Regions from separate parts of the Pseudoalteromonas sp. NZS100_1 genome, predicted to be linked through region 1. Evidence: predicted binding sites of a transcription regulator. Region 1 holds the regulator's gene; each other region holds the start of a gene.
What was found. The regulator sigma-54, encoded in region 1, starts transcription at its own class of promoters, with help from an activator protein. The targets are predictions, from matches to a motif close to GTTGGCACGNNNNTNGNNT.
Positions count from the first base shown of each region.

Region 2: I6F66_RS00775 (flagellar basal body rod protein FlgF) is a predicted target of sigma-54. The motif match lies at 1,674-1,692, and genes of this name have one in related genera.
Region 3: I6F66_RS11140 (hemerythrin domain-containing protein) is a predicted target of sigma-54. The motif match lies at 1,579-1,597, and genes of this name have one in related genera.

Region 1 covers NZ_JADYXN010000004.1:38,198-41,523, forward strand. The annotation lists gene ptsN (PTS IIA-like nitrogen regulatory protein PtsN) at 1-357, opposite strand, end outside; gene hpf (ribosome hibernation promoting factor) at 362-649, opposite strand; gene I6F66_RS03870 (RNA polymerase factor sigma-54) at 676-2,175, opposite strand; gene lptB (LPS export ABC transporter ATP-binding protein) at 2,245-2,970, opposite strand; gene lptA (lipopolysaccharide transport periplasmic protein LptA) at 2,967-3,326, opposite strand, start outside.
Region 2 covers NZ_JADYXN010000001.1:160,262-163,587, forward strand. The annotation lists gene flgH (flagellar basal body L-ring protein FlgH) at 1-67, opposite strand, end outside; gene flgG (flagellar basal-body rod protein FlgG) at 84-872, opposite strand; gene I6F66_RS00775 (flagellar basal body rod protein FlgF) at 894-1,637, opposite strand; gene flgE (flagellar hook protein FlgE) at 1,795-3,162, opposite strand; gene I6F66_RS00785 (flagellar hook assembly protein FlgD) at 3,222-3,326, opposite strand, start outside.
Region 3 covers NZ_JADYXN010000014.1:42,763-46,088, reverse strand. The annotation lists gene I6F66_RS11145 (plasma-membrane proton-efflux P-type ATPase) at 1-996, shown strand, start outside; gene I6F66_RS11140 (hemerythrin domain-containing protein) at 1,114-1,539, opposite strand; gene I6F66_RS11135 (hypothetical protein) at 1,888-2,145, shown strand; gene I6F66_RS11130 (hypothetical protein) at 2,201-2,455, shown strand; gene I6F66_RS11125 (DUF6500 family protein) at 2,485-2,703, shown strand; gene I6F66_RS11120 (GGDEF domain-containing protein) at 2,740-3,326, opposite strand, start outside.

The DNA of each region.
Region 1 (3,326 bases):
GGTTGCTAGAGTCTTTAAGTGCTGCTGGTTATCGCCATCTGGTACGATGAGTGCGACAAAAATATCAACAGGGCGATTATCTATAGCATCAAAATTTATTGGTGTTTCACTAACGAGCACTAAAGCTAATGGCTCTTCTGCGCCGCTCATTCTTCCGTGAGGAATCGCAATGCCACGCCCTATACCTGTACTACCCAATTTTTCTCTGCTCATTAAAGCATTAAGAATATCTTGTTGCGGTAAATACGGAAGTTTGTCGTGAGCAAGTTCGCTAATGAACTCTAAAATTCTTTTTTTGCTATTAAAAAGGACCGCAGCTTTGCTGCAGTCCTGGCATATAAGTGAGCTTAATTTCATCATATTAGTGTCGAGCAAGCTTCTCTTTGTGTTTAATTACTTGTCGATCGAGCTTGTCGATCAACGAGTCAATGGCGGCATACATATCTTGATGTTCTGTAGAGGCAAATAGCTCAGCACCGCTTACGTGTATGGTGGCTTCTGCTTTTTGATTTAATTTTTCTACATCGAGAATGACATGAACATTATTAATATGATCAGAGTGTCTTTCTAGCTTCGCAAATTTGGTATTAATATAGTCTCTTAGTGAATCGGTTAATTCTACGTGACGACCAGTTAAGTTTAGTTGCATAAGCATTACCCTCTTTTTTTTGCGTCTTAAATCAAACTTTTACGCTGATTTGACGGTGGAATAGCCAGAGATTCGCGGTATTTTGCGATTGTACGTCTCGCTACTTTAATTCCTTGCTCAGCCAATATATCCGCTATTTTGCTATCACTCAATGGTTTTGCTGAGTTTTCTGCTGCGATTAATTTTCGGATAAGCGCACGGATTGCTGTAGATGAACATTCACCACCGTTTTCGGTGCTTACATGGCTTGAGAAAAAATATTTAAGCTCAAATATACCACGGGGTGTGTGCATATACTTTTGGGTTGTTACGCGCGAAATTGTTGATTCGTGCATTTCTACCATTTCAGCAACATCATTTAAAACCATTGGTTTCATGGCTTCAGGACCGTGTTCAAAAAAGCCTTGTTGTTGCTTAACAATACAATTTGTTACTTTTAATAGCGTGTCGTTTCTACTTTCTAAGCTTTTAATAAACCATTTAGCTTCTTGTAAATGCGAGCGAATAAACTGGCTGTCACCACTGGATTTTACAGTGCGAGACATTGCAGCGTATTGGCTATTAACACGAATTTTAGGCATGCTATCTGGGTTTAACTCAACAACCCAGCGGCCTTTAATTTTTTTAACTGACACATCAGGAATAACATACTCAGACTCTTCTCTTACAATAGTATCTGCAGGCTTAGGGCTAAGAGTATGTATTAATGTCATTACTTCTTTAAGCTCTTCTTCTTTGAGCTTAGTCTTCTTCATTAATGTACGATAGTCACGAGCTGCTAATAAATCAATATGCTCGGTTAAAATCATTTTCGTTTCATTAATGTAAGGTGTTTCTTTATCAAACTGGTTAAGTTGAATACATAAACACTCTTGTAAACTACGTGCAGCAATACCGACAGGATCAAACAGTTGGATGCGCTTTAATACTGCTTCAATTTCATCAAGTTCAACTTCGTTATCTTCTTCGTTTTCTTGATTAAAGCTTTCTAAAATTTCTTCGCAGCTTAGTGTTAAAATGCCTGAATCATCGACGGCTTCTACAATAGCAATAGCAATGGCTTCATCGGTAGGGCTAAATGGCGTTAGTTGTAATTGCCACATTAAATACTCATGAAGCGTTTCAGTAGAGGCGCCTTGGTATATTGATTCGTCTTCAGGCATCGGACCCGATGATGCTGCTGGGGCGGCACTCATGTACTCATCCCAACTAACATCCATAGCCATGTCGTCACTTAGCGTGTCTTTTGCAAGTGCTTCACCACTATCTTGTTCGTATTCGCTTGGAGCATCATCGGCAGATGCGCTAACAGTTATGTCATCTGTATCTGCTTTTTGCTCGTTTTTACCTGCAGCGTCTTCGGAATAGTCTGGTTCTTCAACCTCTAATAGCGGGTTGCTGTCGAGAGCTTCTTGTATTTCTTGCTGGAGATCCAATGTACTGAGTTGCAACAAACGAATAGCCTGTTGCAGCTGTGGAGTCATTGTAAGTTGCTGGCCCATGCGCAGCTGTAGTGATTGCCTCATGTATCTCTAACAATCCTTTTATGTTGTTATAATTAATACTAGCAGATGCTTAAAGACATGGCGTAAATGTTACAGCCTAAATTGCTCGCCTAAGTAAACATCGCGTACTGTTTTATCATTTAATACGTGTTCTGGAGTACCTGATGCAATCAGCTCCCCATGAGAAACAATGTAGGCTTTTTCACAAACATCAAGGGTTTCTCTTACGTTATGATCGGTAATTAATACACCAATCCCACGATTTTTAAGATGTTCTATTATTTTCTTTATGTCTAATACCGAAATCGGGTCAACACCTGCAAATGGTTCATCCAGTAATATAAATTTAGGATCTGCTGCCAGCGCACGTGCTATTTCAACACGACGACGTTCGCCACCCGACAATGCCATACCTTGGCTATCACGAATGTGTTGTATGCTAAATTCATCTAATAATTTATCGAGAGTGTCTTCTCTAGCTTGTTTATTTAACTCTTTGCGCGTTTCTAAAATGGCCATTAAGTTTTGATAAACAGTCAGCTTTCTGAATATTGAAGACTCTTGCGGTAAGTAGCCAATGCCTAATCTAGCACGACTATGCATAGGTAAAAGAGTAATATCGTTATCGTCTATCGATATTTTACCTTTGTCGCTAGGTACAAGTCCTACTATCATATAAAACGTGGTAGTTTTACCTGCGCCGTTAGGGCCAAGTAAGCCAACAATACTGCCAGCTTTGACTTCAAGGCCGACGTTTTTTACAACTTCACGGCCTTTATAGCTCTTTGCTAATAGCTCTGCTTTTAATGTGCTCATGGTTGACCTTTGTCGCTTTTTTTACTTTTTTTAGTCTCGATTGGTACTAAAATTGTGTGAACGCGGTCAGTTGAGTTTTCATCTTTTTCGGCACTGATTAGCTGCTGCTCTATATCGTAGGTAATGCTTTTAGCATTTATTTTTTGTCCCGCTTGCGATACTTGTGCATTACCAACAAGCGTTAAAAAACGCTTAGATACATCATAACGTACTTCGTCAGCACTGGCGCTCATAGTCGTGCCATCTGATTGCTTTTCTTCAAAGTGCGCAGGGCTACCTGTAGCAATTAATAATTGTTTATTATCGCCAAGTTCATCGCGTTTATGTACTTCTAAGCGGTCGGCTGTGATACGGCG
Region 2 (3,326 bases), on a different contig from region 1:
TATTTTGCGTAGACATACAGCCACTTAAAAATAATGTGCCCGCTGCAAATAAAATAATATTACGCATAATTCCCCCTACTCTATTAAAGCTGTTGATTGATATAACTCATCATTTCGTCAACGGCCGAAATTACTTTTGAGTTCATTTCGTAAATACGCTGAGTTTCTATTAGGTTTACGAGCTCTTCAGTTACATTTACGTTTGAAGTTTCGAGTGAGCCTTGAATAATGCTACCTAACCCTTCAACACCAGGGTTACCTTGTACCGGCGCACCACTTACAGCTGTTTCGGTATAAAGATTTTGACCGATTGGCTCAAGACCCGACGGATTAATAAAATCACTAATAGTCAGCTGACCAATGACCACGTTATCGGCTTGGCCTGCAACACGTACAGATACTTCGCCGTCTTGCGAAACCGTAATTGATTGCGCGTCATCTGGTACATTCATTTCTGGCTGAATCACATAACCTGCGCCCGATGTAACAATTCGTCCATCGCCATCGGTAGTAAACTGGCCGTTGCGCGAGTAAGCAATATTGCCATCTGGTTGCAGTACTTCAAAAAAACCTTCGCCAGAAATCATCCAATCTAGTGAATTTTCGGTGGTCAACATGTTGCCTTGCGTAAACTCTTTTTGGTTAGCTACAACTTTAGCACCCGCACCTAACATTAAGCCCGATGGCATTTCGGTATCTTGCGATGAACGGCCACCTGGTTGATTAATATTTTGATAAAGTAAATCTTCAAATATAGCGCGGCTTTTTTTGTAACCTACGGTACTCGCATTCGCTAAATTATTTGAGATAACCGATATATCGGTTTGTTGAGCGTCTAGCCCAGTTTTACTGATCCACAATGCTGGATTCATAATCGTATCCTCATTTTAAAGTTAAACTATGCGTAATAACTGATCTTGACGCTCGTCAATTTCTTCAGCTGTTTTCATTAATTTCACTTGTAATTCAAATTGGCGCTGGTGGCTTATCATGTCGACCATTTCGTGAACAGGGTTCACATTCGACATTTCAAGCGAACCACTTAAAACTTTTACATTGGCAGAGGTATCTACTGTTACATTGGCTTTTGGCCTAAATAAACCATCGTTACCTTTTTCGAGCTGAGAGCTATTTGCTTCTACCACTCTAAGCGTGTCTATTTCTTCTAAAAAATTAGCGGGAGCGCCTTGTGGTCGAACTTGAATAGCGCCATCTTGACTAAACCCTATTTTTTCAACCGGGACAGGTAAAATAACAGGTCCCCCTTCGCCAATAACTTGACGACCATGGCTGGTTACGAGCATGCCTTGAGCAGTAACGTTTAACGTACCCACTTTTGTGTAAGCTTCATTACCGGAGGCATCTTGCACAGCAAGCCATGCGTTATCGCTCATCGCGATATCTAAGTCTCGCCCGGTTTGAACAATGCCACCCGATACCATGTTTGAACCCGGACGCTCTTGCATTGAAAATACACGTGTAGGCAAACCTTCGCCAAACGCTTGCATAGAACGTGCTTGCGCAAAGTCGGCTTTAAAACCCGTTGTATTTGCATTTGCCAAATTATTGGCTTTTAAAGCAAGCCCTTGTAGGCTTTGCTTAGCGCCAGAGGCCGCAATGTAGACCATTTTGTCCATAGTATCGACTCACATAAAAAATCTCTGAACTTATAAATGCAAAATAGGTGCCAGATTAAATTTGACGCAACATTGAGAGGTATTTAGAAGGGTTTACAAAGAGGACTTATAAAAAAGGCTGCAAAAATGCAGCCTAATATATTTAATGGGGTTTAGCTTATCGAATCTGCAAAATACTTTGCTGAATAGTTGAGTTAACCTCAAGCGCACGTGAGTTTGCTTGGTAATTACGCTGTGCAGTAATTAAGTCTACGAGTTCATTAGTAAGGTTTGTATTTGATTGCTCAAGCGCTGATGAGTTAATTCCACCAAATGTACCCGAACCAGCTTCACCCGCTACAGGTTCACCTGAATCAATACTTTGCTTCCAGCTTGTATCACCCACTTGTGATAACCCTTGTGAATTTGGAAAACGTACCATAGCCACTTGGCCTAGGAATGTTGAGTCACCATTACTGTAAGAAGCGACAATTTTACCGTCTGTTCCTATATCAATTCCGGCTAAACGACCAACCGTTGAGCCATCTTGATCGAGTGCTTTTACTTCAAAACCACTTGAATACTGAGTTGGGATACGTCCTGCCGTGTTATTTTCATCGCGCCAGTTAAGCTCAATACCAGTACCTGGGAAAGTTGCACCATTGTCTAGTAATGTTGATAAACCAGCACCAGAACCCGCTGGTAGTAGTATTTCATCAAAAGTAGTTGTATTTGTATTTGCCACACCACCTGTTGTTGATGGTAAACCACTTGAGTTAAAACCAAGGGTGGTAAGTGGTGTATAAGGCGCGGTTTGTTCTCCACCAGTTGTGCCATCAACTACTTTGCCATCGAGTGTTGCGTATACTTCCCAACTGTTATCTGTACCACCTGCTGCGGCATCATCTTCTTTAGCAAAAAAGTATTGTAAAATATGTGGTTCACCCAGTGAATCATATACCGTTGTTGACGTAGATGAGTTATAAGTACCACTAGAAGCAGGGTCAAAATCTAGACCTGTTGGATCCGCCGTTGCATCTAAGTTAAACGACAAAAATACATTTTCTGTTGCGCGAGGTGAACCAGACGAATCAGGGATTTGAATTGGATCAGTTGTGCTCAAACTTACCGACGTTGTATCACCTGTAGATGAATCAACTGGGAATGCTTGTAAAAAGTTACCTTTTGCGTCAACCATAAAGTTATCTTGGTTAAGCTTAAATGCACCTGCACGTGTATATGTTAAATCTTGCGAAGATAAATCGTCGGTCATCGCAAAATAACCTTCACCAGTGATTGCTAAATCAAGTGAGTTATTTGTAAATTGCAGTGAGCCTTGATGAAACTGCTGCGCAACCATGGTTGTTTGCACACCGTCACCATTTTTAGTCTTACCAGAGCTAAATACTGATGAAGCGTAAACATCGGCAAACTCAGCGCGTGACTCTTTAAAACCTGTGGTATTAACGTTTGCAATATTATTTGCCGTTACGTCTAAATCTTTTTGCGCGGCAGCAAGGCCGGTTAATGCAATATTGAAGCTCATAATTCACCTCTAACCTGTTAGTCTGTGGCCTGCTAGCAGGCGAAAAATACTAAAATTTATTACGCGATTTCTGCTACATCTGTCAGCCTAACCGCACCTTCTTTAGTGTTAATAATAATGCCACTTGAGCCATTAATATTAACGCTTTCAATGTTCTTGAATGT
Region 3 (3,326 bases), on a different contig from region 1:
ATGGTCACGGGCGACCAAGTAGCCATTGCGCGCGAAACTGCAAGTAAACTGGGTTTAGGGACAAACATTCTTGATGCTAGTGGATTTGGTGCAACTGAGTATCATCAAGCCACACAGTTAGATGATTCTATCGAGAGTGCTGACGGATTCGCACAAGTATTCCCTGAGCATAAATACCATATTATTGATGTGCTTCAGCATAGAGGGCACATTGTTGGCATGACAGGAGATGGCGTAAATGATGCGCCAGCACTTAAAAAAGCTGACTGTGGCATTGCTGTATCGGGTGCTACAGATGCAGCGCGTTCAGCAGCATCAATTGTGTTAATGACCGATGGCTTGTCGGTTATTATTGATGCAGTTAAAGAAAGCCGAAAAATATTTCAACGCATGAACAGTTACGCTATTTACAGGGTTGCTGAAACACTGCGCGTACTACTCTTTATGACAATGGCGATATTAATTTTTAACTTTTATCCGTTAACAGCAGTCATGATTGTAATGCTTGCTTTACTTAACGATGCCGCCATTTTGTCTATTGCATACGACAATGTGCATTATCAAAATAAGCCCGAGACATGGAATATGCGGCTCGTTTTAGGTATTGCATCTGTGCTGGGAATTGTAGGGCCAATTGCAGCCTTTGGTTTATTTTACTTAGGAGATAAAGTATTTGAACTCGACCGTCCTCATCTTCAAACATTAATGTACTTATTACTTTCTGTAGCAGGGCATTTGACTATATTTTTAGCGCGTACCCGAGGTCCATTTTGGTCTATTAAACCGTCTGCTATATTAATGGTCGCCGTATTTGGCACGCAAGTTATAGCAACACTTATTGCTGTTTATGGTGTGTTTATGACCCCACTAGGATGGGGATGGGCACTTGCTGTGTGGGCATATGCTTTGGTGTGGTTTTTTATTAACGATGGTTTAAAGCTAGTGGCGTATCGAATTTTTGATCCGACAGAAGCACCCTTACTAGAGAAGAGTTAGCATATAGGCTTAAAAAAATGGTTATAAGCCAAGTGGCTTATAACCAATAGTACACAAGGGAGTGTATATAAGGTGGTTCAATTATTTGTGAGTAAAGTTACTCACAAATAAAAAGTATTAGTGCATTGCATCATTATACTGCTTTGCCAAGCTTTGTTTTTGCCCTTCGGTTAGTGCTTTACCCGCTAATTGAAATACTTCGTGTTCTTCTTCACTTAAATGATGATGTACTAAATGATGCAGTTTTTTAGCTGCAACTAACCATGCAGACGAGCTCATTTCGGTATCTTCAAGTTGTTCAATTAATTCATCAATTTCGTGATGTTCAGCTACGCTGTGGCGCGCTTTTTCATGAGTTAAGTCATCAAACATAAGTGGGTTGTAAAAGTAACGTTCTTCAAACTTTGCGTGTTGTTCTAGTTCTGTTTTTAGCTCGTCCATTAGCGTGTGGCGCTGCTCTGTGTCGCCGTGCGTTTGAATAAGCGCATCTACCAATTCTCGTTGTTTGTCATGGTCATGACGTAGTGCTTCAAAAATATTCATAACTAATCCTTTTACAATTTATTTGCTTATATCACTAACTAGCAAACTAAATGCCAAATATTAAGTTGATGTATTTTATTGCTTTTATTTTAATTTTTTATTTTTGGGCTGCTATCACTGTAAATTTTACAGTGATATGAATGCAATAATTTCAGGCTTTTACGTAGTTCAATTATAGAAGTGAGTATAAATCCCTACAGAACCTTACAAATATTTACTGGTTGTTTATTTTATTGCAGTGATAAAGTAGCAACATTATTTAGGTACAATCTATATGTATTACTCCCACATATAATACCAATCGGTATAAATGCAGGTAGCACGTTAACTTAATAGGATAGTTTAAGGATGAACACAAAAAGCCCCATCGCCGCATTATTGCTGTGCGCTTTACTAAGTGCTTGTAGTACTGCCCCACGTTCTGACCCTAACTTATGCATTGAAGAGGCTGAAACGGTTGATCGAAATGGCGCTCAAACAAGCTCAGAAGTTTATAATCAATGCATTAGCGCACAAATTAAAAAGGATGAAAAAAATGACACTTTTTTTGATGCTATCGGTACGTTCTTTTTTGAATTTTTTGTAATGGTGGTAGAAAGTAAATAGGCTAACTTGCAGCTGTAATTTAAATTAAATAAGTTGCGTAAAAATAGGATTAGTTATGAAGCAATTATTGATAGCAATTCCACTTTTTTTATTACTAAGCGCTTGTGCGGCAAAGCCTTACGCAGGCTCGGCAAAATGTATGGAACAAGCAGATATTGCATACGAAACCGATACACGTAAAAATGAGACATTAGATAATGAATGCAAAGCTGCAAAAGTAAATACGCCTAATAAAGAGCTTGAGAATCATGGCTTGGTTGATCGAAGCCTTTTACAGCTAATGGTTAGTTTTTTAAATAGCGTATTTTAATAGTAAAAATATAATTAAATAAGGTATGTATGAGGGAAGAACTAAGAGCAAAAATAATTACCGTATGCGATAAAAAAATAGCCAGCAAAGGCGAAAATGTAGGGCTTTCTTTTTATGCATTTTTTGCTAATAAAAACGACGACCCAGAGCTACTTATGGAAGCTGCTACTTGGTGGATACACACCCATAAATTAGATCATTTTGTAAAAGCACATAAAATTAAACAAATGGTTTTAGACGGACTTTAGTCAAGTAAATGAGCCAATACTTTTAGCTGTGCTTATTTAATCAACAACGACTTGGTTTCTTCCGTTTTCTTTTGCTTTATAAAGTAATTTATCTGCATGCTTAATAAGAACATCTAGTGTGCTTTTTAAAGAGCCACTTACAGAGGCCCCTGCACTAAAGGTGATTTTTGTATCACTAGGAAAGTCTTCTATATTACTGCAATGCTTGGCGAAGCTAATGGCGAGTCGGTTAAATATATCGCGAATTATTCGTTCATCAACCGTATTTAGTGCAAATAACCATTCTTCGCCGCCGTAACGACCAAACTGATGATCATTACATAGTGTTTCTTTTGCAGCTTTTGCAAAGGCAATAAGAACTAAATCTCCAACATCGTGACCAAAATGGTCGTTAACTTTTTTAAAGTAGTCTAAGTCAACAATTGCTATCGTCATTTTACCTTCACCAAGCTTTGCTTCTGCTGCGCGCATTATTCCTCTGCGATTAGGGCAATTTGTTAGATAATCTGTTAATGAAATATCGTGATATTTTTGACGTTGTCGAGCTTGCCGATAAAATAAAAATAATGAAGCAATCACTAAAATAAATGCAATAGCAGCGCTGAGTCGCCAAATTATTTTTT